One region of the Streptococcus sp. SGI.013 genome, then DNA from elsewhere that is predicted to be linked to it. Evidence: predicted binding sites of a transcription regulator. Region 1 holds the regulator's gene; the other holds the start of a gene.
What was found. Region 1 encodes Rex, which represses fermentation and respiration genes when NADH is low (regulators of the CRP and FNR family bind a similar motif). Its sites were predicted from a motif close to TTGTGAANTANTTCACAA; they were not measured.

Region 1 (11,917 bases):
CCCATCCAAGAGATTACTGGGCAGCCATGCAAGAAGACCGTGAAAATTATTTCTTCATTGACGTTCAAGCTCGCGGTTACTACCCTAACTACGCTAAGAAAAAATGGGAGCGTGAGGGAATCGAGCTAGACATCACCGAAGAGGACTTGGCGTTATTAAGAGACTATACGGTTGACTTTGTCTCATTTTCATACTATTCAAGCCGTGTGGCATCAGGTGATCCCGAGGTCACAGAGAAGACAGCAGGCAATATCTTTGCTTCTTTAAAAAACCCTTATCTTGATGCTTCTGAGTGGGGTTGGCAAATCGACCCACTGGGGCTTCGCATCACCCTAAACGCCATCTGGGATCGCTATCAAAAACCAATGTTCATCGTCGAAAATGGTTTGGGAGCTGTTGACACCCCAGATGAAAATGGTTATGTCGAAGACGACTACCGTATCGACTACCTCCGTCAACATATCAAAACTATGCGCGATGCCATTACAGAAGATGGGGTTGAATTACTAGGTTATACCACTTGGGGACCAATTGATCTTGTCTCAGCTGGAACAGGCGAGATGAAAAAACGTTACGGATTTATCTATGTTGACCGTGATAATGATGGTAAAGGCACTCTTAAACGCTCTAAGAAAAAATCATTTGACTGGTACAAAAAAGTTATCGCGACAAATGGCGCAGAGCTGTAATTGTTAAAAGCTAGGGAAAATCACCCTAGTTTTTTAGTGGACATCTCTAAGGGTTTAACGTAAAATAACAAGAAAGAGGAACTTGATATGAAAGATAACGAACAGTTACGTCAAAAAATTGGTGACTTAGCTTACCAAGTCACCCAACACGCTGCAACAGAACCAGCTTTTACAGGTCGATACAATCAGTTTTTTGAAAAGGGTATCTACGTTGACATTGTCAGTGGTGAGCCACTCTTTTCATCCCTTGATAAGTATCAATCCGGCTGTGGTTGGCCAGCATTTACAAAACCCATAGACAATCGTCTAGTCACCTATCACGATGATTTCTCCTACCATATGCGTCGAATTGAAGTAAAAAGCCAGAAAGTCGGCTCACATCTAGGGCATGTTTTTAACGATGGTCCGATAGAGACAGGGGGGTTACGCTATTGCATCAATTCGGCAGCTCTGCGTTTTATTGCTTATCAAGATTTGGATAAAGAGGGCTATGGGCGTTGGAAGGAGCTTTTTAAGGAGTAGATAATGACATTTATTGAAGAGATGCGACAAACAATGGCGGCATCAGACCGTCGAAGAGATAAAGACCTCAAGATTCCCAAAGATATTGAACAGTATAGAGATATCCTTTATGGTAGTGATAAGCAGTGGCAAATTCTTGATCTGTATCGCCCATTAGAAACCAAAGATAAAGAACTTCCTGTGATTATTAATGTTCATGGAGGTGGCTGGGTTTATGGAGATAAGGAGCTTTATCAGTACTATGGCATGAATTTAGCACAGCGGGGCTTTGCTGTTATCAATTTTACTTACCGATTAGCACCAGAACATCGTTTTCCAGCACAATTGGAGGACATTAATCTTGTGTTTCATTGGTTATTAAAAAATGCTTCCAACTATCAGTTAAATACAAATAATCTATTTGCAGTGGGTGATTCAGCTGGAGCTCATCTCTTGAGTCTTTATGTTACCTACCTTAACAGTCAAGTTTATAACCGATTTTACACTTTTGATAAACCTGAACAGTTAGCGTTAAAGGCGATTGCTTTAAATGCTGGGATTTATCAATTTGACTTAAAAGAAACCAAGCAAGATAAGCAGACTAAAAAGTTGCTTCATGCCTTTTTGTCGTCAAAGCATTACTATCGCGACCTGAAAAAAATTTCTGTTTTAGATAAGATTAAGCCGAATTTCCCGCCTACTTTTATTACAACCTCTGTGGCTGATTTTCTCAGATCCGAAAGCCTCCTGTTGGCAGCTAAATTAACCGAAAAAGAAATTGAGCACAGTTATCATTTATACGGCGGTAAAGAAAATCGACTCAAACATGTCTTTCACCTCAATATCTTAGATCAAAGCGCTATCACCTGTAATGATGATACTATAGCTTTCTTTAAAAAATATATGGATTAAAAAAGTAAAAGTACCTTCACTTACGAATAAAAGAGTGGAGGTACTTTTTTATGTATAATATTACATTTCCTAAAACAAGTCTAATGCCAAGAGAAAAACTCGCCTTACGAGGACCAGAACAACTCAGTACACAAGAATTGCTCGCCATTTGTTTAAGGACAGGCACGAAAAAAGAATCGGTTGCCAGTATTTCTCAGAAAATACTCGATAAGATTGACCACTTGGGACAATTGCGCCAGCTTTCTTTACAGGAACTTCAAGCTATCAAAGGTATCGGACCCGTTAAGGCAATCGAGCTTAAAGCCATGCTTGAGTTGGCAAAACGGATCCAGGAAGCAGAAGTTGAAGAAAATGATCGCATTTTAGGAAGTCAGATGCTAGCTGAGAAGCTAATGATTGAATTAGGGGAATTAAAACAGGAGCATGTTCTTGGTTTTTATCTAGACACTCAAAATCGAATTATTGAACAACGCCTTCTTTTTATCGGATCTGTCAGACGCTCTATTGTGGAAATCAGGGAGGTATTACATTACGCTTGTAAAAATATGGCAACCTCTTTGATTATCGTTCATAACCATCCCTCAGGTGCTATCCAACCTAGCTTTCAAGATGAAGAATTTACAAAAAAACTCAAGCGATCTTGTGAGGACATGGGAATTGTGCTTTTAGACCACTTGATTATTGGGAAAAAGAACTATTATAGCTTTCGAGAAGAAACGGATTATTGTAGTTAGCTTAAAACTCATTGACAATAAAGTCAAACAAGCTACGATCTTCCTCTCTGCTTTCATGGAGCAACTCTGGATGCCATTGAACACCCAAAAATCGAATATCAGGATGGATAGATTCAACAGCTTCAATGGTATCATCTTTAGGGTCGTAAGCAACCACCCTTAACAAAGGAGATAATTCCTTAATACTCTGATGATGAAAGGAGTTAATCTGGCTAGACTTTCCATAAATCGGAAGAAGGACACTATCATCTGACACAATCATTTGCTGACTAAGGTAATCAGATGGTGCATCTTGCCAATGGTTTTCGATATCTTGATTTAACGAACCAGCCAAGGCAATATTCATCAATTGCGTTCCGCGGCAGACAGAAAAAATCGGCTTTCTTTGTTTAATAGCTTCATCTACTAAGGCAAATTCAAATAAATCACGATCACGATGAAAATCATCATCGCTAGTATCTTTTTCTTCGCCATAAAAAACAGGATCTACATTTTGTCCACCTGTTAAAATCAGTTTATCCACCATAGAAATATAGTCTTTAGCGCATTTAGGATCACCAACAGGGATAATAAGCGGGACACCACCTGAGGCTTGAACAGCTTGGACATAATTAGTAGGAGTATAAGACCACATAATATCGGGATACTTATAATTTGGTCTTTCATTACCTGATATTCCAATAATAGGTTTTGACATAATGGCTCCTTAATCTTGATTCATAAAATATAGTAGGGTTTGCAGTTGACTGGTTAAGTCAACATATTGCACAACCACATGTCGAGGAACTGATAGATGAACAGGTGAGAAACACAGTATTCCTTGGATACCAGCCTCAACTAAAATATCAGCAACTTCTTGAGCTTTGAGACTAGGGACTGTAAGAATAGCAGTAGTAATCTCATCTTTTGCTAGATGGTCTTTGATGGTTGAAATGGCATAAATCGGAATCCCATCAGGAGACTTTGTGCCAACTAGCTCATTATCATCAGTATCAAATGCCATGGTAATTTTCATCTTATTACGCTCATGAAAACGGTAATGAAGCAGAGCTTTTCCAATATTTCCCACGCCAATCAGTGCAACATTGGTTAAGGAGTGGTCATTTAAAATATCAGCAAAAAAATTCATCAGCTTTTTGACATCATAGCCAAAACCACGACGACCAAGTTCTCCAAAATAAGAAAAGTCTCGTCGAACTGTCGCTGAGTCAATCCCAATTGCTTCTGCAATTTGTTTTGAATTGGCTTTTTCAATATTTTCTGCATTAAAACGCTTAAAAACACGATAATAAAGCGACAGACGTTTGGCAGTGGCTTTTGGGATATTTCTTTCTAATAAGCTCATATAAATAACCTCCTCATACCTTCATTTACCATTGTAACAGAAAGTTTGTGAAAATAACAACAATTTTTGATAATATAAAACCATCAGATGTTCTTGATACCCCTATCTAGAAGTCAAAAATTGACTTAGATACAGGTGCTAGAATAACCATAGTGAAGATTAGTAAAAATTCACCTCCAAACTAAGTTCGTTAGTGGAGGTGCGACAATCAGTGTTATGATACAATTTTTGTCTCTATTTACATTTCTTTTTGAAGTTTGATCAGTGTAATCTGTTCAATAAAAAAGAGATCTCAACGCAGTTGATAAAACATAGTCTGTTTAATTCGATATCAAACAAAAATCCTTAGAAATACTGCTTTCTAAGGATTTTATGTCTGTTAACTTAACTCTATTCCCACTCAACAGTTGCTGGTGGCTTACTTGTGATATCATAGACGATGCGGTTAACGTGATCAACTTCGTTTACGATACGAACTGAGATTTTTTGTAGGACATCCCATGGAATACGAGCAAAATCAGCTGTCATACCATCGATAGAAGTAATGGCACGGATAGCGATAGTATAATCATAGGTACGACCATCTCCCATAACGCCAACGGAACGTACACCGGTATTAACTGTGAAGTATTGCCAGATGTCACGATCAAGACCTGCTTTTGCAATTTCTTCACGCAAGATAGCATCAGATTCACGAACGGTCTCTAGTTTTTCTTCTGTAATCTCTCCCATTACGCGAATGGCAAGCCCTGGACCAGGGAAAGGTTGACGCCAAACGATTTCATCTGGCATTCCAAGTTCTGTTCCTAAAGCACGAACCTCATCTTTAAACAATGTATTTAATGGTTCAATCAATTTAAACTGCATATCTTCAGGAAGTCCACCCACGTTATGGTGAGATTTAATGGTTTGAGCAGTCTCTGTTCCAGACTCAATAATGTCTGTGTAAAGGGTTCCTTGTGCTAAGAAAGCAACATCTTCTAATTTACTAGCTTCATCATCGAAAACATAAACGAACTCATTACCGATGATTTTACGTTTTTTCTCAGGATCTGAAACTCCAGCGAGTTTGTCAAGGAAACGTTTTGCAGCATCTGCTTTAACAATGTTCAAGCCAAACTTACCACCAAGCATTTCCATAACTTGATCAGCTTCCCCCTTACGAAGAAGACCATGATCAACAAAGATACAAATCAATTGATCTCCAATTGCTTTTTGAAGAAGAACACCTACGACGGAAGAGTCAACTCCACCTGACAGACCAAGAAGAACTTTTTTGTCACCTACAGTTTCACGAATTTTTTTGATTTCCATCTCAATGAAATTATCCATTGACCAGTCACCTTTTGCTCCACAGATATTAAGAGCGAAATTACGTAAAATATCTGTTCCGTATTCAGAATGACGTACTTCTGGGTGGAACTGAATACCGTAGATACGTTTTTCAGAGTTTTCAATTGCTGCGAATGGACAATCAGCAGAAGTACCAGTACGGACAAATCCTTCTGGGATTTCTGTGACAGCATCACCGTGGCTCATTAAGACAATTTGCTGTTCAGGAGTCGTAGCAAATAGTTCAGAGTCGGTAGTGTGAGTGAGTGGTGATTGCCCATATTCACGATTTCCAGCATCACTAGCAGGAACAACCTTGCCACCCAGTTTGTGAGTAAGTAATTGCATGCCGTAGCAGATTCCTAAAATAGGAATTCCTAACTCAAAGATTTCAGGATCAATATCAAACGAGCCTTCTTCATAGACTGAATTAGGTCCTCCTGAAAGAATAATCCCTACTGGATTAATTTTGCGTACCTCGCTCGCTGTGATTTTATGGCTTTTAAGTTCAGAAAAAACCCCAATTTCACGGATACGACGAGAAATCAATTGATTGTATTGACTCCCATAATCCAGTACGATGATTTTTTGCATGTCATTAAAGTCTGTCATCATGTCCCTTTCCTAAATAAAATTATTTATCTTCCTCATTCTATCACAAAGCTACAGTAAATACAATTAAAGATATAGAGTTATATTGAAAATACGAGGAGATAAGTCGGACTCACCTGAACCTGTCTTTGCCATATTTAAAAAAATTTGATACTATTAAATGAAACTAGAAGGAGAGAGTATGTTACCTGCATATATTCGTATTCATGATGCTATCAAACAGGATATTGAGCAAGGCATCTGGAAAATTGGTCAACGTTTACCAAGTGAACGAAATTTATCTGAGAATTTTGAAGTGAGCCGTATGACTTTGCGTCAAGCTATCACATTATTAGTCGACGAAGGTATTTTAGAACGCCGTATTGGCTCTGGAACCTTTGTTGCCAGCAGACGTGTCCAAGAAAAGATGAGAGGGACAACTAGCTTCACTGAAATTGTGAAATCACAAGGCAAACTGCCATCAAGTAAGTTAATTTCTTATATTAAAACACAGCCTAGCAACCAAGAGATGCAACAATTACAACTCAGTCCTCGAGAATCTATCATTAGAATGGAACGTGTTCGTTATGCAGATCAGATTCCCGTAGTATATGAAATTGCTGCAATTCCAGAGAAAATGATAAAAAATTTTAAAAAGGAAGAGATTACAGAACATTTTTTTCAGACCCTCGTCAAAAATGGCTACGAGATTGGGAAAAGTCAACAAACAATCTCAGCTAAAATTGCTGAAAAAGAAGTGGCAGATTACCTTGATATTGATGAGGGAAAGGCTCTTCTTGCTCTGACACAAGTTTCTTACTTTACAGATGGACAACCGTTTGAATTTGTTCGCAGCCAGTATGTTGGTGATCGATTCGAGTTTTACCTTGAGAACAATTGAATGATAAATAAAAAAACGAGTAAGACTCGTTTTTTTATTTATCGAACAACCTTTGCGGAACCTACAACGACATATATTTTGAGGTGACTATCTTCATCTAAGGGAAAATCAATGTAAATATCATCATATATTGGATTGATAGAGACCAATTTTAAGCCATATTTATCGCTATAAACTTTTTTGATATAGGTTTCATCGTCATAAGCTATTGCGCAAACTTGCCCAGTATATGTGGTAAGTCCTTTATCTGTAAGGAAAACGACATCACCATCACAGTAATCAGGGGACATACTATCCCCGCTCACAATACTTGCTAAATCACAACTTGGAGGTTTAATTTGAACTTGTACTGTTTGTGTTTCGTAATCGTCATAAGAATACCCTCTTCCAGCAGAGAGTTTCGTTACGGTTTGGATATCGTATAGTCGGCTCGGTAGTGACATAATCTTTTCTTCACTTTTTGTTCGTAGGGTATTGGCGTAAGATAGAACTTTTTCTTGATTATCATGGTTTAAATGATTTAGGGTTTTCATAATGTCCTCCGTGATATCGCTATGCGGTGTGGATTTATATGCCGTGTCAATATCTGATACATGTACCGAAAAAACTTGGGCTAAAGCTTGTAATACAGTAAATGAGGGAGTGCTGCGTAAGTGGATATAATCCGACAGTGTGCTGGGTTTGATTCCTACTTTTTCTGCTAGAGATTTTTGTGTCAGCTTGGCTTTTTTTCGATAAAATGAAATATTTTTAGCAATTTCAGTCATACGTTCATTTTGCTTCATATTTTTATTATAAATTATTCTCAACTAATTTTCAATAAAAATACGAAAAAAACGTATTTTTAAAAAATAGATGATTGTTTAAATATAGCGTCATAAGGCTTTTTTTGATATAATATTCCTTATGGAAATTGAAAAAACCAATCGTATGAATGCGCTTTTTGAGTTTTATGCAGCTTTATTAACTGATAAACAGATGAACTATATAGAGTTGTATTATGCAGATGATTATAGTTTGGCTGAAATTGCTGAAGAATTTAACGTATCGCGACAAGCGGTCTATGATAATATCAAGCGAACAGAAAAAATTTTAGAAGATTATGAGATGAAACTACATATGTACTCAGATTACATTGTTCGTAGTCAAATTTTTGACGAGATTGCTGAGCGTTATACAGGCGATTCGTATTTGCAAGAAAAACTCACCCTCCTAACGAGTATTGATAATAAAGATTGATGGAAAAGGAAGAAAAATATTATGGCTTTTGAAAGTTTAACAGAACGCTTACAAGGTGTCTTTAAAAACCTTCGTGGAAAGAAAAACTTATCTGAAAAAGATGTTCAAGAGGTCACAAAAGAAATCCGCTTAGCTTTGCTTGAAGCTGACGTTGCTTTGCCTGTTGTTAAAGATTTTATCAAACGTGTTCGTGAACGTGCTGTTGGACATGAAGTGATTGATACCCTTAATCCTAGTCAGCAAATCGTTAAAATTGTTAATGAAGAGTTAACGACCGTTTTAGGGGCTGAGACATCCGAAATTAACAAATCACCTAAAATCCCAACCATTATTATGATGGTTGGTTTACAAGGGGCTGGTAAGACAACTTTTGCAGGGAAGTTAGCAAATAAACTGATTAAAGAAGAAAATGCTCGCCCTCTAATGATTGCAGCTGATATTTATCGCCCTGCAGCTATTGATCAGTTAAAGACTTTAGGTCAGCAAATTAATGTTCCTGTATTTGATATGGGGACAGAGCATTCAGCAGTTGAGATTGTAGCAGCAGGTTTAGCTCAGGCACGTGAAAATCGTAACGATTATGTTTTGATTGATACAGCTGGACGCTTACAAATTGATGAGAAGTTGATGGAAGAGTTACGTGATATTAAAGCACTAGCTCAACCAGATGAAATTCTTCTTGTTATAGATAGCATGATTGGACAAGAGGCAGCTAATGTAGCAGCTGAGTTTAATCAACAGTTAGCTATTACAGGGGTTATTTTGACGAAAATTGATGGTGATACACGAGGAGGAGCTGCACTATCTGTTCGTCAAATCACTGGTCAACCTATTAAGTTTACAGGTACAGGCGAGAAAATTACAGATATTGAGACTTTCCATCCTGATCGCATGGCTAGCCGTATCTTAGGGATGGGGGATTTACTGACCCTAATTGAAAAAGCGTCGCAAGAATATGATGAGAAAAAATCATTAGAACTCGCCGAAAAGATGCGTGAGAACACCTTTGATTTCAATGATTTTATCGATCAGCTAGATCAGGTACAAAATATGGGGCCTATGGAAGATCTTCTAAAAATGCTACCTGGAATGGCAGGGAATCCAGCTCTTGCCAATCTTAAAGTAGACGAAAAAGAAATCGCCAAAAAACGTGCTATCGTTTCCTCTATGACACCTGCTGAACGTGAAAACCCAGATTTGTTAACCCCAAGCCGTCGCCGCCGTATTGCAAGTGGTTCTGGCAACAGCTTTGTAGAGGTGAATAAATTTATAAAAGACTTTAATCAAGCAAAACAAATGATGCAAGGTGTCATGTCTGGAGACATGAATAAAATGATGAAACAGATGGGAATTAATCCTAATAATCTTCCTAAAAATATGCCTGATATGAGTGGTATGGATATGTCTGCTCTGGAAGGTATGATGGGAGCTCAGGGTGGCATGCCTGATTTATCATCTTTAGGTGGAGATATGGATATGAGTCAACTCTTTGGAGGTGGCTTAAAAGGTCGAGTAGGGCAGTTTGCAATGAAGCAAGCCATGAAACGCCAAGCGAATAAGATTAAGAAAGCTAAGAAAAAGCGTAAATAAACAAATAACAAGGAAAACCTATTGTACGATATGAGACAATGGGTTTTCTTGTTATTTTATTAAAATAGTGAACATTTATGGTCATCTTGACCAATTTTTATTTGATATGTTATAATCAAAAAATATGGAGATTAAAGGAGATTAGGATGATAAGACAGTTTTTACCACGTCAGCATGTCAAAAGTGTTTTCTCAATTGATTATGAAAACATTTATCAAAAAGGATTTAGAGCTATTCTTTTTGATATTGATGCTACTCTGGTTCCGCACGGGTGTGATGTCACACCAGAGGTGGAATCTTTACTTCAATATATTCAATCTATTGGCTTTAAAGTTTTATTGATTTCTAATAACTCTGATGAGCGGATTAGAATGTTTACCAGAAATGTTACTGTTCCTTATATCCCCTTAGCTAATAAACCACACCCTGAAGCTTATTTAAAAGCCTTGACGGTTCTAGGCGTCGAAAAAGATAAGACTCTGGTTATTGGCGATCAAATTTTTACAGATGTATTAGGAGCTAATCGGGCGGGGCTTGATAGTGTTATTGTGAATTTTTTGCCTCAAAAAAATGAGACTAAATTAGGAAAAAAAAGACGGGTAGAAAAGATCCTATTGCAACTTTATCGTTTGTTTGGATTATATGATCAGCAAACCTTTGGAGAGATTGAAAAGAGAGAAGTCTAATGGTAGTAAACAACGTTGTTAAGTTTTTTAGAAAAGAAATTTTATTTTGCGATATCCACCCTATCTGTTATGAGATTTCAACACAGAAAGAAATCTTCAAGCGCCATATTCAAAACATGCAGAGTAAAGAGAGTTTTGCAGATAGCTATCAGGCGCAAGCTTTACCTAACTTGGTTTCAAGTTCTCAATCTGGCTTGATTAAGCGTGGAAAAGGGATTGATCCTGTTTTACAAGAAAATAAAGCAGTCAATATTAGATTAGCTGGTGAAAAAATAAATGGTATTATCATTAAGCCAGGTCAAGTTTTTTCTTTTTGGAAATTAGTAGGAAAAATTTCAGAAAAGAACGGGTATAAAGATGGTAGAGTTATTATCGGAGATAAGATAGAAGCAGGTATGGGAGGGGGATTGTGTAATTTAGCGAATACCTTACACCTCTTGATTCTTCATAGCCCTATGGATGTTATTGAGTTTCATAGTCATTCGGATGCTTTGGCTCCTGATGGAGAAAAACGGATTCCTTTTGCAACTGGGACCTCCATTGGCTATAATTATGCGGATTATCGCTTTAAAAATAATACTGATCAAGATGTCCAGATTTTAATTTGGTGTGATGAGGATCATTTATATGGAGAGTTACGTAGTCAAGTTCCTTTCCCTTCGATCTATCAATTAGTCGAAGAAGATCATCATTTTAAAAAAGAAGGTGATAAATATTACCGTATTTCAAAAATTTACCGTGAGACCTTGGATAAAGACTCACAGGAAGTACTAGAGCGTTTATTGGTTTTAGATAATCACTCAGAAGTAATGTTTGATTATAGTCAAATTCCAGTAGAACAAATTAGAGAATAAAATAAACAGATATTGCTTAGCAATATCTGTTTATTTGTTAATATAATCACAAACTTTATCAATTTGTTCAGCAAAACTGCCCTCAAAACGATTTTCAAAGAAAGCACTACCAATCGTAAATGCCCAAGGTGATGCTTCTAAGACCTCATCTAAACGTTGGTAACTATCAATACTTCCAGCTAAACAAACTGGAGCTGGGACCTCAGCGACAAAGCGTTGGTTTAGAAGAACAGGATCACCTGTATAGCGATAGCCTAACAAGTCGAAGCCGTGAACTCCTTTTTTAAGGTAAGTATGTGCTTCTTGGATCATTTCTTCGATAGACCCCTCTAAAATAGAAGGACGTTCAGTAATTTTACCAACAAATGGCATATATTTGAGATTGTGTTGCTGACAAAATGTATTCACAGAGTCGAAAAAGATGGTTCCCATCAAGATATCAACACCACATTCAAGCGCCATTTGAGCACCTTCTAAGCATTCTTTCTCTGTATATTCAACAACCTCAAGAAATGTTGTTTTACCACAAGATTTCATATAAGC
Region 2 (11,917 bases), on a different contig from region 1:
CCTGAAATATTGGCGGACGGTCCAATAAGTGGGCCAGTCTCTGAGATCAAACGTAAGGTTTGTTCGTGATTGGGAAGACGAAATCCAACAGTATCCAGTCCAGAATTAACCCAAAAAGGAACATTGTCATTTGCTTTCAGGATAATGGTCAATGGACCTGGCATAAACCTATTATACACTTTTTCAAGATATTTTGGCTGATTTTTAGAAAATTTTAAAATATTCTCAAAATTTCCAACATTTAAATTCAATGCTTTTTCTCTCGGTCTTTTCTTTAAGGTGTAAACCCTGTTAACCGCTTCTTCATCTAAAGCTTTAGCAAAGATACCATAAACCGTTTCTGTTGGCAGTATAACGGCTCCTCCAGAATTTAATATTCTTTTTAAATCATCCATTATCGACCACAACCATTCTATTTTGATCAAACATATCCTTTAGAACACGTACACGCTTTGAACCCAGATAGTTTCTTACAAGAAGGGTAAGATCGTCTCCTTGCTGGTAACCAATTTCAAAATAAAGCTTTCCTCCATCTTTCAAAAACTCTGAAGCCCCCGAAATAATCCGACGGTATATTGCTAAACCATTTTCCTCTGCAAATAAGGCAAGATGGGGTTCAGACCTTAGGACATTGAGATCAACTTCTTCCTTATCTTTATAGGATATATAGGGTGGATTTGACACAATAATGTCAAAATCCGATGTCACGATACGACTATAAACATCAGACTGCATAAAGGTAATCTCTAGTTGATTTAGCTCTGCGTTTTCACGAGCTAAATCCAAAGCTTCATTTGAAATATCGGCTGCATAGACCTCCCAATTAGGCCGTGCCTTCTTTAGTGCAAGCGCAATGGCACCACTCCCTGTTCCAATATCTAAAACTTTTAAGGTTTGATGGGGATTCTCATTCAAGATTAGATGAACTAACTCCTCTGTCTCTGGTCTTGGAATTAAAACACGTTCGTCAACCTTTAATAACAACTCACAAAAATAAGTACTCCCTATGATATATTGAGGAGGATAATGCTGTAATAAATCTCTAGCAATTTGCTGAAGTAAGTGCTGATCTTCTACAGATATCTCTTGATTCAGACTTAAAATAAGATGTGTTTTGGACCATTTTTTTAAAGCTTGAAAAACATAGGTGAGGGCCTCTTTTTCCTCACCTACACTTTCTAATTTGCTCTCCAACTGGCCAATAACTTGTCCATACGTTACCATTTATTTATTCAACTCTTCTAACTTCTGTGTTTGATCATATAAAACCAAAGCATCAACGACTTCATCTAACTTTCCAGATAAGATAGTGTCAAGTTTTTGAAGTGTCAAACCAATACGGTGGTCTGTCACCCTATTTTGTGGGAAATTATAAGTACGGATACGCTCTGAACGATCCCCTGTACCAACGGTAGATTTTCGCTCTGCATCTTGCTCATCTTGGGCAATTTGCGCAAAGTGATCAGCAACTCGTGCACGAATAATCTTCATCGCTTTTTCACGGTTCTTCTGTTGAGTACGCTCTTCTTGCATTTCAACCTTAATATTGGTTGGCAAGTGAACGATACGGACTGCTGTGGCAACCTTGTTGACGTTTTGCCCACCAGCACCAGATGCGTGATAGATATCAACACGAAGGTCTTTTGGATCAATATCGTATTCCACCTCTTCTACTTCTGGCATAACAAGAACAGTTGCCGTTGAAGTATGAACTCGACCTTGACTTTCTGTCACAGGAACACGTTGCACACGATGTGCACCAGACTCATATTTTAGTTTTGAATAAACTGACTGACCTGAAACCATCGCAACGACTTCTTTGATACCACCAACACCATTGTATGATGCCTCCATAACTTCAAAACGCCAACCTTGACCTTCTGCATACTTCTGATACATACTCAAAAGATCACCAGCAAATAAGGCCGCCTCATCACCACCTGCTGCACCACGGATTTCCAAGATAATATTTTTGTCATCATTGGGATCTTTAGGTAGTAGCAAAATTTTGAGTTTTTCTTCGTACTCTTCCTTGGCAGCCTTTGATTCCTTGAGCTCTTCTTTAGCCATTTCTTCTAGCTCTGAATCACCTGATGCATCCTTAATCATCTCTTCAGCATCTTTGATATTTTGAATCACTTGCTTATACTCACGATAAACAGTCACAGTTTCACGTGTGTTGGCTTCTTCTTTTGAAAGTTCCATAAAACGTTTGGTATCACTCACAACTGCAGGATCTGATAATAATTCACCTAACTCTTCGTATCGATCTTCTACTGCTTGTAACTGATCATAAATATTCATTATTTCTTATCTCCTTTTATTCTTAAATTTCGGGTGTGAAGTAGTGTTTACGACAAACAGATATGTATGACTCATGCCCCCCGATTTTAATTTGATGACCTTCATAAACTGGTTGACCGTTTTCAACTCTTAAAACCATGGTTGCTTTTTTAGAACAATATTGGCAAATCGTCTTAATTTCATCAATTTTATCAGCTAATAGCAACAATTGTTTTGAACCTTCGAATAATTCATTTCTGAAATCATTTTTTAAACCAAAAGCCATAACCGGAATATCCAGCTCATCAACAACTCTAGCCAAATCATAAACATGATGGCGTCTTAAAAATTGAGATTCATCAACTAAAACACAATAGGGTTTCGGAGTGATGGATTGCACAAAACCAAAAATGTCTGTATCTTCCTCTATTGCAACAGCTTCTCGACGCATCCCAATACGACTAGAGACAATTCCAAAACCATCTCGTGTATCCAAGGCACTAGTCATAATCACAACAGGTTTCCCTTGCTCCTCATAGTTGTGTGCAACCTTTAAGATTTCGATAGTTTTTCCAGAATTCATGGTCCCGTACTTATAATATAATTGAGCCAATTTCCCGCCACCTTCTACTAATATCCTATCCATTTTATCACAAAATAATAGAATAAGCACTAGCTAAGATGAGGAATTTTTCTATGCTTTTTGTTTCATTTATGTTAAAATAAAGCTATACTTTTCTAAGGAGATAGTTTATGCCATTTATTAAAATTGATCTTTTTGAAGGTCGCACAGAAGAACAAAAAATTGAACTTGCACGCGAAGTTACCGAGGTGGTTTCACGTATCGCTAAAGCTCCTAAAGAAGCTATTCACGTCTTTATCAACGATATGCCTGAAGGAACTTATTACCCACAAGGTGAAATGAAGAAAAAATAAGCCTTATTCCACCAAACTTATACATCAAAAAGGCTAGAATATCAATTCTAGCTTTTTTGTACTATGATCTTTAGCGATATAGCTTGATTTTAAGTATAGAAAACGCTATCATATAGATAGTTCATCAGAAAGGTTGAAAGTATGTTTCACCAAAAATCACAAAAGATGATGGGAACTCTTGTGAGCATCACTATCTTTTCTTCTAATCCACTCCCCATTTTAGAAGAAGCCTTTGAACTATTAGCTTACTTGGAAAAGAGATTTAGCGCTAATGATCTAGATTCTGAATTGATGCAAGTGAATCATGCAGCAGGTTCTCACTCTCGCTCTGTTCACAAAGATCTTTTTCATCTGATAGAGTTTGGGAAAAAAAATAGCTTGATAGCTGGTTCCCGCCTAAATATTGCCATAGGTCCTTTGGTAAAAGAGTGGAAAATTGGGTTTAGAAACGCTAAACTTCCAGAAACTGCTGTCATTCGTGAAAAATTGAAGCTAACAGATCCCAAAGATATTATCCTTTCAAAACAAGATAAAAAGGTTTTTTTACGTCAAAAAGGAATGGAAATTGATTTAGGAGCTCTAGCAAAAGGTTATATTGCTGATTTACTCCTGGATTTTTTAAAAAAACAAGCTGTATCAGCTGCTTTGATTGATCTAGGAGGAAATATCCTCACTTATGGTCCTAATCCTAAAAGACAAGATGGTAATTGGCAAATCGGCATCCAAGACCCCTCATCAAAATTAAAAAAAGAAGTCTTGTTACTTGGTATAAGAAATAAAGCTATTGTAACTAGTGGCATCTATGAACGTTATTTCTCACACCAAAATGCAGTCTATCACCATATTTTAGATCCTATGACAGGTTATCCCATCAAAACAGATATGACCAGTTTGACTATCATTGCACCAAGTGCTCTGGAAGCCGAACTTCTATCTTCTCGCTGGTTTGGTCAAGCGCCTTCTGAACTTTACAGGCACATCAAATCTAATAAAGATTTGGCCTTTATCTGTATCACCAAAAACAAAAAAATAACGGCTTCGCCGTCCATCCTCCCTTATTTATACCACACTAAAGAAAGAGGTTAATATGCCTAAAATTATCGCCCTTGTTGGAACTAACTCCGATCAGTCTACCAATCGCACATTACTAGAATTTATTCAACGTTATTTCGCTGAAAAAGCCGATATTGAACTTTTGGAAATTAAAAATCTCCCTGCATTTAATAAACCTGCTGATGGCAATGTCCCTGAGATAGTCGAAGTGTTTGCTGATAAAATTTTAGATGCAGATGCACTTATCATTGGAACACCCGAATATAATCACGCTGTACCTGCTGTTCTCCAAAGTGCACTGGAATGGCTATCGCTTGGCAAGCGTCCTCTTCGCTACAAACCCGTACTCATCACGGGGGCATCTTATGGACCTCTTGGCTCATCACGTGCGCAAGCACAACTTCGCCAAATCCTTGATGCTCCTCAACTACGTGCCTGTGTTATGCCAAGCTCTGAGTTTTTACTCCCATATGCACAAGAAGCATTTAATAGTAGTGGCTATCTTTTAGATCCTAAACGCATTGAACAATTAGAAATTATTTTTGATAATTTCCTGGATTACATCGAGGTTATCAAACAACTACCTTCAGCAAAACTATATCATCTCGGTGAAACTGAAACTTATAACTGGTAAGCTAGATCAATAGAAAAATTAAGAGGAAGTAAAAACATGAAAATCGTTGGTATTGTAGGGTCAAATTCTGACTTCTCATATAATCGTATCCTACTTCAATATATAAAAAAACACTTCGACTACCTTTTTGAGTTAGAAGTATTAGAAATTAAAGATGTTCCACTTTTTAATCAAAGTGATGCTAGCTTTATTGATGATCCTGCTGTTAATAACCTACGTGAAAAAATTGCAACGGCTGATGGTGTCATCATCACAACTCCTGAACATAATTGTACCCTCCCATCTTGCTTAAAAAATGCCCTAGAGTGGCTTTCATTTGAGCAACATCCTTTCAAGAATAAACCTGTTATGGTACTAGGGGCCTCTTATTTCGATCAAGGAGCTGCTCGAGCACAATTACACTTACGCCAAATTCTCGATGCTCCTGGTTTAGAAGCCTTAGTTATGCCTGGGCATGAGTTCTTACTTGGCAATGTAAAAGAAGCGTTCAATCCACAAGGTGACTTAAAAGATGGTCCAACTGTCGCATTCTTAGGACAAGGTTTAGGCAAGTTTGCCAAATTCGTTAAAGTTGCGGAACAATTTAAATAAAAAGTGTTAAAAAATTAACCTCACCCTAACAGCTAGATTCTTTCTACCTAGCTGTTAGGGTGAGGTTTTATCGTCCAAATACTTTTTTAAATATCAGCTTGAGTAAACACAACTTGACCATTTTCAAAAGCAGCCAAGCGAGCGAGCGAAACGACATTAACACCTTCTTTTTCCAGAAGCTCTCTACCATCTTGGAATGATTTTTCAACTACAATCCCAACTGCTGCAACCTCGGCACCTGCCTGCGTAATAATCTCAATCAATCCTTTTGCAGCTTGTCCATTTGCTAAAAAATCATCGATAATTAATACTTTATCATCTTGAGAAATAAACTTACTGGCAATAGAAACTTGACTAGTAACTTGTTTGGTAAATGAATAAACTTCTGCTGTTAAAATACCTTCTGTCATCGTGATATTCTTTGCTTTTTTAGCAAAAACCATCGGTAATCCTAAACTTTCAGCAACATAGATAGCTGGAGCAATACCAGATGCTTCAATTGTGACAACTTTTGTAATCCCCGCATTTTTAAAATGATCAGCAAATACTTTTCCAATTTCTTTCATCAACTGATAATCTACTTGGTGAGTTAAAAAAGAGTCAACTTTAAGGATATTTTCTCCCAATACTTGACCGTCTTTTAAAATACGCTCTTCTAACAACTTCATAGGATACCTCTTTCTGATAAGCAATTTGATTTAGTAAAATTATGACATAAGTAAAGCAAAAAGTAAAGTTTCAAAAAATTCTATTTGAGCTAAAACTTATCATAAAACCTTCTACTAAAAAACTTCATCATACAAAAAAGACACTTAGGAAACTTAAACTTTCCTAGTGTCTTTTTGGAGCAATTCCTATTAGATGGAATCACCATTCCAAATGGAGTTTTTCACAACAACATAATCAACATGCTTAAGACTAGATAAATCTTGTCCGCCCGCATAAGAAATGGAACTTTGTAAATCTTGTTCCATTTCAATTAGGGTATCTACTAAATGTCCTTTTGTTGGGAGTAAGATTTTTTTCCCTTCAACATTCTTATGTTCCCCTTTTTGATACTCAGAAGCTGAACCATAATATTCTTTAAAATATTCCCCGTCAACTTCTACAGTTTTACCTGGGCTTTCAATATGCCCAGCAAATAGAGACCCAATCATGACCATATTAGCACCAAATCGAATAGATTTAGCAATATCTCCATGCGTACGAATACCTCCGTCAGCAATGATTGGTTTTGTTGCAGCTTTTGCGCACCAGCGTAGAGCAGCTAACTGCCAACCACCTGTTCCAAAACCAGTCTTAACTTTAGTGATACAAACCTTTCCAGGCCCTATCCCTACTTTGGTCGCATCTGCACCTGCTTTTTCAAGTTCACGGACAGCTTCTGGAGTCCCTACATTCCCTGCAATCACAAAAGTATCTGGTAATTCCTTTTTGATATGTTTGATCATTTTAATGACACTGTCAGCATGACCATGAGCAATATCTATTGTAATGTATTCCGGAGCATCTGCTTTTAAACTTGATACAAATTCGTATTCATACTCCTTGACACCTACAGAGATGGAAGCTATCAAGTTTTGATCGTGCATACGTTTAATGAAAGGAATACGACCTTCTTCATCAAAACGGTGCATAATGTAAAAATAACCATCTTTCGCAAGTAACTCAGCTACATCTTCATCTAAAATAGTTTGCATATTTGCTGGAACTACGGGTAATCTAAAACTATGATTCCCTAATGTCACACTTGTATCTGCCTCTGAACGGCTGTTAATAATACACTTATTTGGAATAAGTTGGACATCTTCATAGTCAAAAACTCGAAATTCATTAAGCATAGTTTGTCTCCTTGAGTAAAAAATGACCTTCCTATGCGTAACCGCATCGCTAGGCAGTCTCACCACTGCCCTTCCGTTAACCTATATTATCTAAAATTTTCTAAAAAATCAAAATTTTTATCTCCTTTTTAAAATAATGTTCGTAAATAACGAACATTATTTTAAAAAGAGGCTAGATTTCTATCTAACCTCCAAAGTAATAGTCAATTCATTTACTATTTTCAAAAAATCTCTTTCAGACTGTTTCCCCTGTAAAATCTAAAACCATACGCCCTTGAATAGTTCCAGCTGCCATTTCAGAAAATACAGCTGGCGCATCATCAACTGAACGTTTTTGCACAACTGGCACAACCAGACCCTCTGCACCAAATTGGAAAGCCTCTTCCAAATCTTTTCTGGTACCAACAAGTGATCCAATAACCTGAATACCATCAAGGACTGTTTTAACAATGCTAAGCTCCATGTATTCAGACGGTAAGCCGACTGCTACTACTTTTCCACCTGCTCGAACACTATCAACTGCCTGATTAAAAGCAACTTTTGAAACAGCTGTCACACAAGCTGAATGGCATCCTCCAGTTTTTTCCTGTATTAAGGCCGTAACATCTTCAACCTTATTAGCATTAATAATGATATCTGCACCAACTTCTTTAGCTAGTTCCAGCTTATCATCATTAACATCAATGGCCACAACATGAGCATTAAATACTTTCTTAGCATATTGAACAGCAAGATTTCCTAGGCCTCCGACTCCAAACACAGCAATCCATTGCCCTGGAGCCGCACCACCTTCTTTGATGGCTTTATAGGTAGTTACACCTGCACAAGTGATGGAACTAGCTTGAGCTGGATCCAAGCCTTCTGGAACTTTTACAGCATAATCCGCTGTTACCACTACATACTCAGACATTCCTCCATCAACACTATATCCAGCATTTTTAACGCTTCGACAGAGGGTTTCACGACCAGTAGTACAGTACTCACAGTAGCCACATCCTTCAAAGAACCAAGCGATTGAGACCCGATCTCCCACTTTCAAAGAAGTGACATCATTAGCAATTTCTGTTACAACACCGATACCTTCATGGCCTAAAATTCTACCTGGAACTTTTCCAAAATCACCATTAGCTACATGCAAGTCAGTATGGCAGACTCCACAATATTCTACTTTTACTAAGGCTTGTCCTTCTCCAACCTGTGGTAAGGCATGATCTACTACTTCTACACCATTTGCTTCTTGATTAACAACAACTGCTTTCATAATGATTCCTCCAATACGATTTGAAAAGCACATGTGTTTTTTTGTTTTGTAATCGTTTACATTTTTATTATAATACTTTCAAAAATATTGTCAAGTTTTTGTGAAAATTATATCAATTTTATTTTTTAATCATTGGACTGATTTTCTTCAAATCTTAACCTACTATCATCAAGGGTAATTTCTTGGACAAAACTAAGTATTTAGAGTTAAAACTACTCAAATAAAATCATTTTTTTCATAGAGACTGCTAGACAGCTTTTTTGATTTTTCTTTCTAAAAAAGCTATCATTTCAGTATGAAAATTTTTATAGTTGAAAACCAATTACACGCTCTTCAAGCATTTATTGAAAAAAACTTTTCCTTTCTCTTTGATTTTACTACTGATCAACAATGCCATAATCAAGATTTTGACGGATATCTCATTCTAACGCATTCTAAAACTCCTTTAATCGCAGAATTTCCAATTGATAAAACAATGGTCATCTGCTTGGGAGAGGACAACGTATTCCCTTATCAATTTGTTCTTCATTTTAAAAAGTGGGAAATCGAGAAAGACGGCTTTCCATCTGGAGGGGATTATCACATTTTGTCACAAGGACTTATGCAATTTTTCCTCAGCTTAAATAAAAAAATAGAGCTTCCTTTTGATATTACCACCTTCTCTAAAGATGGAAAAGTAATAAAACAATCTGATACTAAAGCTGATAGCTACTCTTCTTTTTTTGCAAAAGAGGACAGACTTTCACCTAAGTTACTAGCTTCTTTATCCAAAGAAGAACTTCATTTTTTTCATAGCCCTGGTTTTGACGACAAACAATATATTATTGAAACCTATCATGTCACTGACACCTCCATTAGTCGTCTAAATTTAGACTTTATGCCCTATTTGGATTGGTATCTGACGGAAACATTTCAAAGTGTTGTTGGTAATTCAGATGCCACCTCAAGTGCCTCAATTAGTATCTTAGAAGATGATGAATTCTGACAACTTCCCAGATAAACTAAATAAAAAGATGCTGTTCATTCTGAACTGCATCTTTTTATTCTTTTTACTTAATCATTTGTTTTTGAATCTAAAGCTTGAGCTGCCGTAATAATAGCTAGCTTGTAAATATCCTCGTCATTTGAACCACGTGATAAATCGTTAACAGGTTTATTGAGTCCTTGAAGAATTGGTCCAATTGCTTCAAACATTCCTAGACGCTCAGCGATTTTATAACCAATGTTTCCTGACTGCAAATCTGGGAAAATAAAAACATTAGCATAACCTGCAACCTTGCTTCCTGGTGCCTTAATTTTTGCAGCAGCAGGAACATAAGCAGCATCAAATTGCAATTCGCCATCAATTCGAAGATTAGGGTTCAACTCTTTAGCTAGACGAGTAGCTTCAACTACTTTATCAACATCTGGAGATTTCCCTGAGCCTTTGGAAGAGAAACTTAGCATAGCAACATTAGGATCAATATCAAATATTTTTGCCGTTTCAGCAGTGTTGACCGCAATTTCTGCCAACTCCTGAGCACTAGGGTTGATATTAATCGCACAATCTCCAAATAATAATTTTTCACTCGTGCTCTCACGGTTCATGATAAAAATACCTGATGTCCGAGAAACCCCTGGCTTAGTTTTAATAATTTGTAAAGCTGGACGAACTGTATCAGCTGTTGAATGAATAGCACCAGAAACCATACCATCAGCTAGACCCATCTGAACAAGCATGACTCCAAAATAATTAACATCTCGTAATGTTTTCTTCGCTTCTAATTCTGTTGTTTTTCCTTTACGAATTTCAAGGAAAACCTTTAGCATGTCATCTATCTGCTCATAGGTGGCTGGATCAATAATCGTAAACACATCACCATTAAATCCTACTGCTGCTAATTGTTGCTTGACTTGCTCTGTTCGCCCTAAAATAATGGGATCAGCTAAGCGCTCAATTTTTAATCGTCCAGCTGCTGTTAAAACACGTGGGTCAGTCCCTTCGGGAAAAACAAGTTTTATATTTTTTCCTGAAACTTTTTCTTTTAAGATGTCAAATAAAGACCGCATTATGAACCCTCTCTCTAAATAATATGCATTTACATGATAACGCTTTCAGCAAAAAATGTCAAGTTCTAAAGTTCTGTAAACTCGCATTAAATTATATCATGTCTGTCACAAAAAAGCTTCTGAACCGTTTTAAATTTTACAAAAAATGAAATAGCCCAGCCTCAATAGGCTAGACTATTATATGTTAGGCTTAAGAGTTTGTCTTACACGTTCAAAATCATCAGGGAGAGGACTTTCTATCACCAACTCTTCACCTAAATAAGGATTTGTAAAAACTAAGCGATGGCAATGAAGTGCTTGTCTCTCAATACCATAATCAAGAGATCCCCCATATAAGTCATCACCTAACAAAGGAAAACCTATATGCGCAAAATGCACTCTGATTTGATGGGTTCTCCCCGTGTGTAAACGAATATCCACCAAATAGATATCGCCAAATTGCTCTACTATCTCATAACTAGTGTGAGCATATTTTCCTGATTGATGGACACGACGTGTAATAATACTATCTTCATCACGCGCAATGGGTGCTATAATCTCCCCTTTTTGCTCTAATTTCCCCTTACCATGCACTAGAGCATAGTAACGCTTTTCAATCGTTTTTCGTTGAAGTTGCTTGTCCAATCTCGCATGGGCATAACCATGTTTTGCAAATAACATCACACCACTTGTATCTCTATCCAAACGTGTGACAATATGAACACGCTGATTTGGATATTGATTTTTCACATAATACCCCTTGATGAAATTTGCAATCGTACTGGTATGATTCATACTAGGAATACTCGCATAACCATAAGGCTTGTTTAAAACCAAAAAATGATCATCCTCATAAACAATATCTAAATCAAACAAGACAGGTGTTAATGTCTCATGCGGTGTCTCATTAGGAATTTCAACTTCAACCTTGTCCCCAGTTTCTAGCATATGGATTGCATTACGTTCAACACCATTAACCCAAATGCCTCCTCCTTTAAATTTGATTTTAGATAGGAGACCTTTTGAAATTTCGTGACTTTTTAAAAATACCTTGACTTTAGAAGGTCTATCTGCAATAAACTCAAATCTCATGTCCAATTTCTCCGATGAAAGCCTCACGAACTCGATTCCAAAAACTAGTATGTCTAGGAGTTGCAACAAATTTTATTTTTTTAGGATCAATTTGATAAGAAACCTTAGCGACATTTTTATGTGTGAAAGTCTTATTATCCACGGACATCGTATAACTTCCTAAACGTTTTGGAATAATTTCAATCTTATCTTTTTTAG

Region 2: adhP (alcohol dehydrogenase AdhP) is a predicted target of Rex. The motif match lies at 8,698-8,715, and genes of this name have one in related genera.

Annotation. Positions count from the first base shown of each region.
Region 1 is NZ_JBNPOS010000017.1:254-12,170, reverse strand. It holds gene ACQRDX_RS05775 (6-phospho-beta-glucosidase) at 1-689, shown strand, start outside; gene msrB (peptide-methionine (R)-S-oxide reductase MsrB) at 777-1,211, shown strand; gene ACQRDX_RS05765 (alpha/beta hydrolase) at 1,215-2,102, shown strand; gene radC (RadC family protein) at 2,153-2,836, shown strand; gene ACQRDX_RS05755 (gamma-glutamyl-gamma-aminobutyrate hydrolase family protein) at 2,838-3,533, opposite strand; gene ACQRDX_RS05750 (redox-sensing transcriptional repressor Rex) at 3,543-4,181, opposite strand; gene guaA (glutamine-hydrolyzing GMP synthase) at 4,572-6,128, opposite strand; gene ACQRDX_RS05740 (GntR family transcriptional regulator) at 6,307-7,005, shown strand; gene ACQRDX_RS05735 (LexA family transcriptional regulator) at 7,044-7,772, opposite strand; gene ACQRDX_RS05730 (putative DNA-binding protein) at 7,912-8,244, shown strand; gene ffh (signal recognition particle protein) at 8,266-9,834, shown strand; gene ACQRDX_RS05720 (YqeG family HAD IIIA-type phosphatase) at 9,981-10,520, shown strand; gene ACQRDX_RS05715 (VanW family protein) at 10,520-11,374, shown strand; gene ACQRDX_RS05710 (hypothetical protein) at 11,405-11,917, opposite strand, start outside.
Region 2 is NZ_JBNPOS010000005.1:34,145-46,061, forward strand. It holds gene ACQRDX_RS02160 (L-threonylcarbamoyladenylate synthase) at 1-395, opposite strand, end outside; gene prmC (peptide chain release factor N(5)-glutamine methyltransferase) at 388-1,224, opposite strand; gene prfA (peptide chain release factor 1) at 1,225-2,304, opposite strand; gene ACQRDX_RS02175 (thymidine kinase) at 2,327-2,896, opposite strand; gene ACQRDX_RS02180 (4-oxalocrotonate tautomerase) at 3,037-3,219, shown strand; gene ACQRDX_RS02185 (FAD:protein FMN transferase) at 3,361-4,305, shown strand; gene ACQRDX_RS02190 (NADPH-dependent FMN reductase) at 4,307-4,906, shown strand; partial or broken gene ACQRDX_RS02195 (NADPH-dependent FMN reductase) at 4,943-5,494, shown strand; gene ACQRDX_RS02200 (xanthine phosphoribosyltransferase) at 5,584-6,165, opposite strand; gene guaC (GMP reductase) at 6,355-7,338, opposite strand; gene adhP (alcohol dehydrogenase AdhP) at 7,574-8,599, opposite strand; gene ACQRDX_RS02215 (hypothetical protein) at 8,895-9,584, shown strand; gene pta (phosphate acetyltransferase) at 9,653-10,651, opposite strand; gene ACQRDX_RS02225 (RluA family pseudouridine synthase) at 10,826-11,719, opposite strand; gene ACQRDX_RS02230 (NAD kinase) at 11,709-11,917, opposite strand, start outside.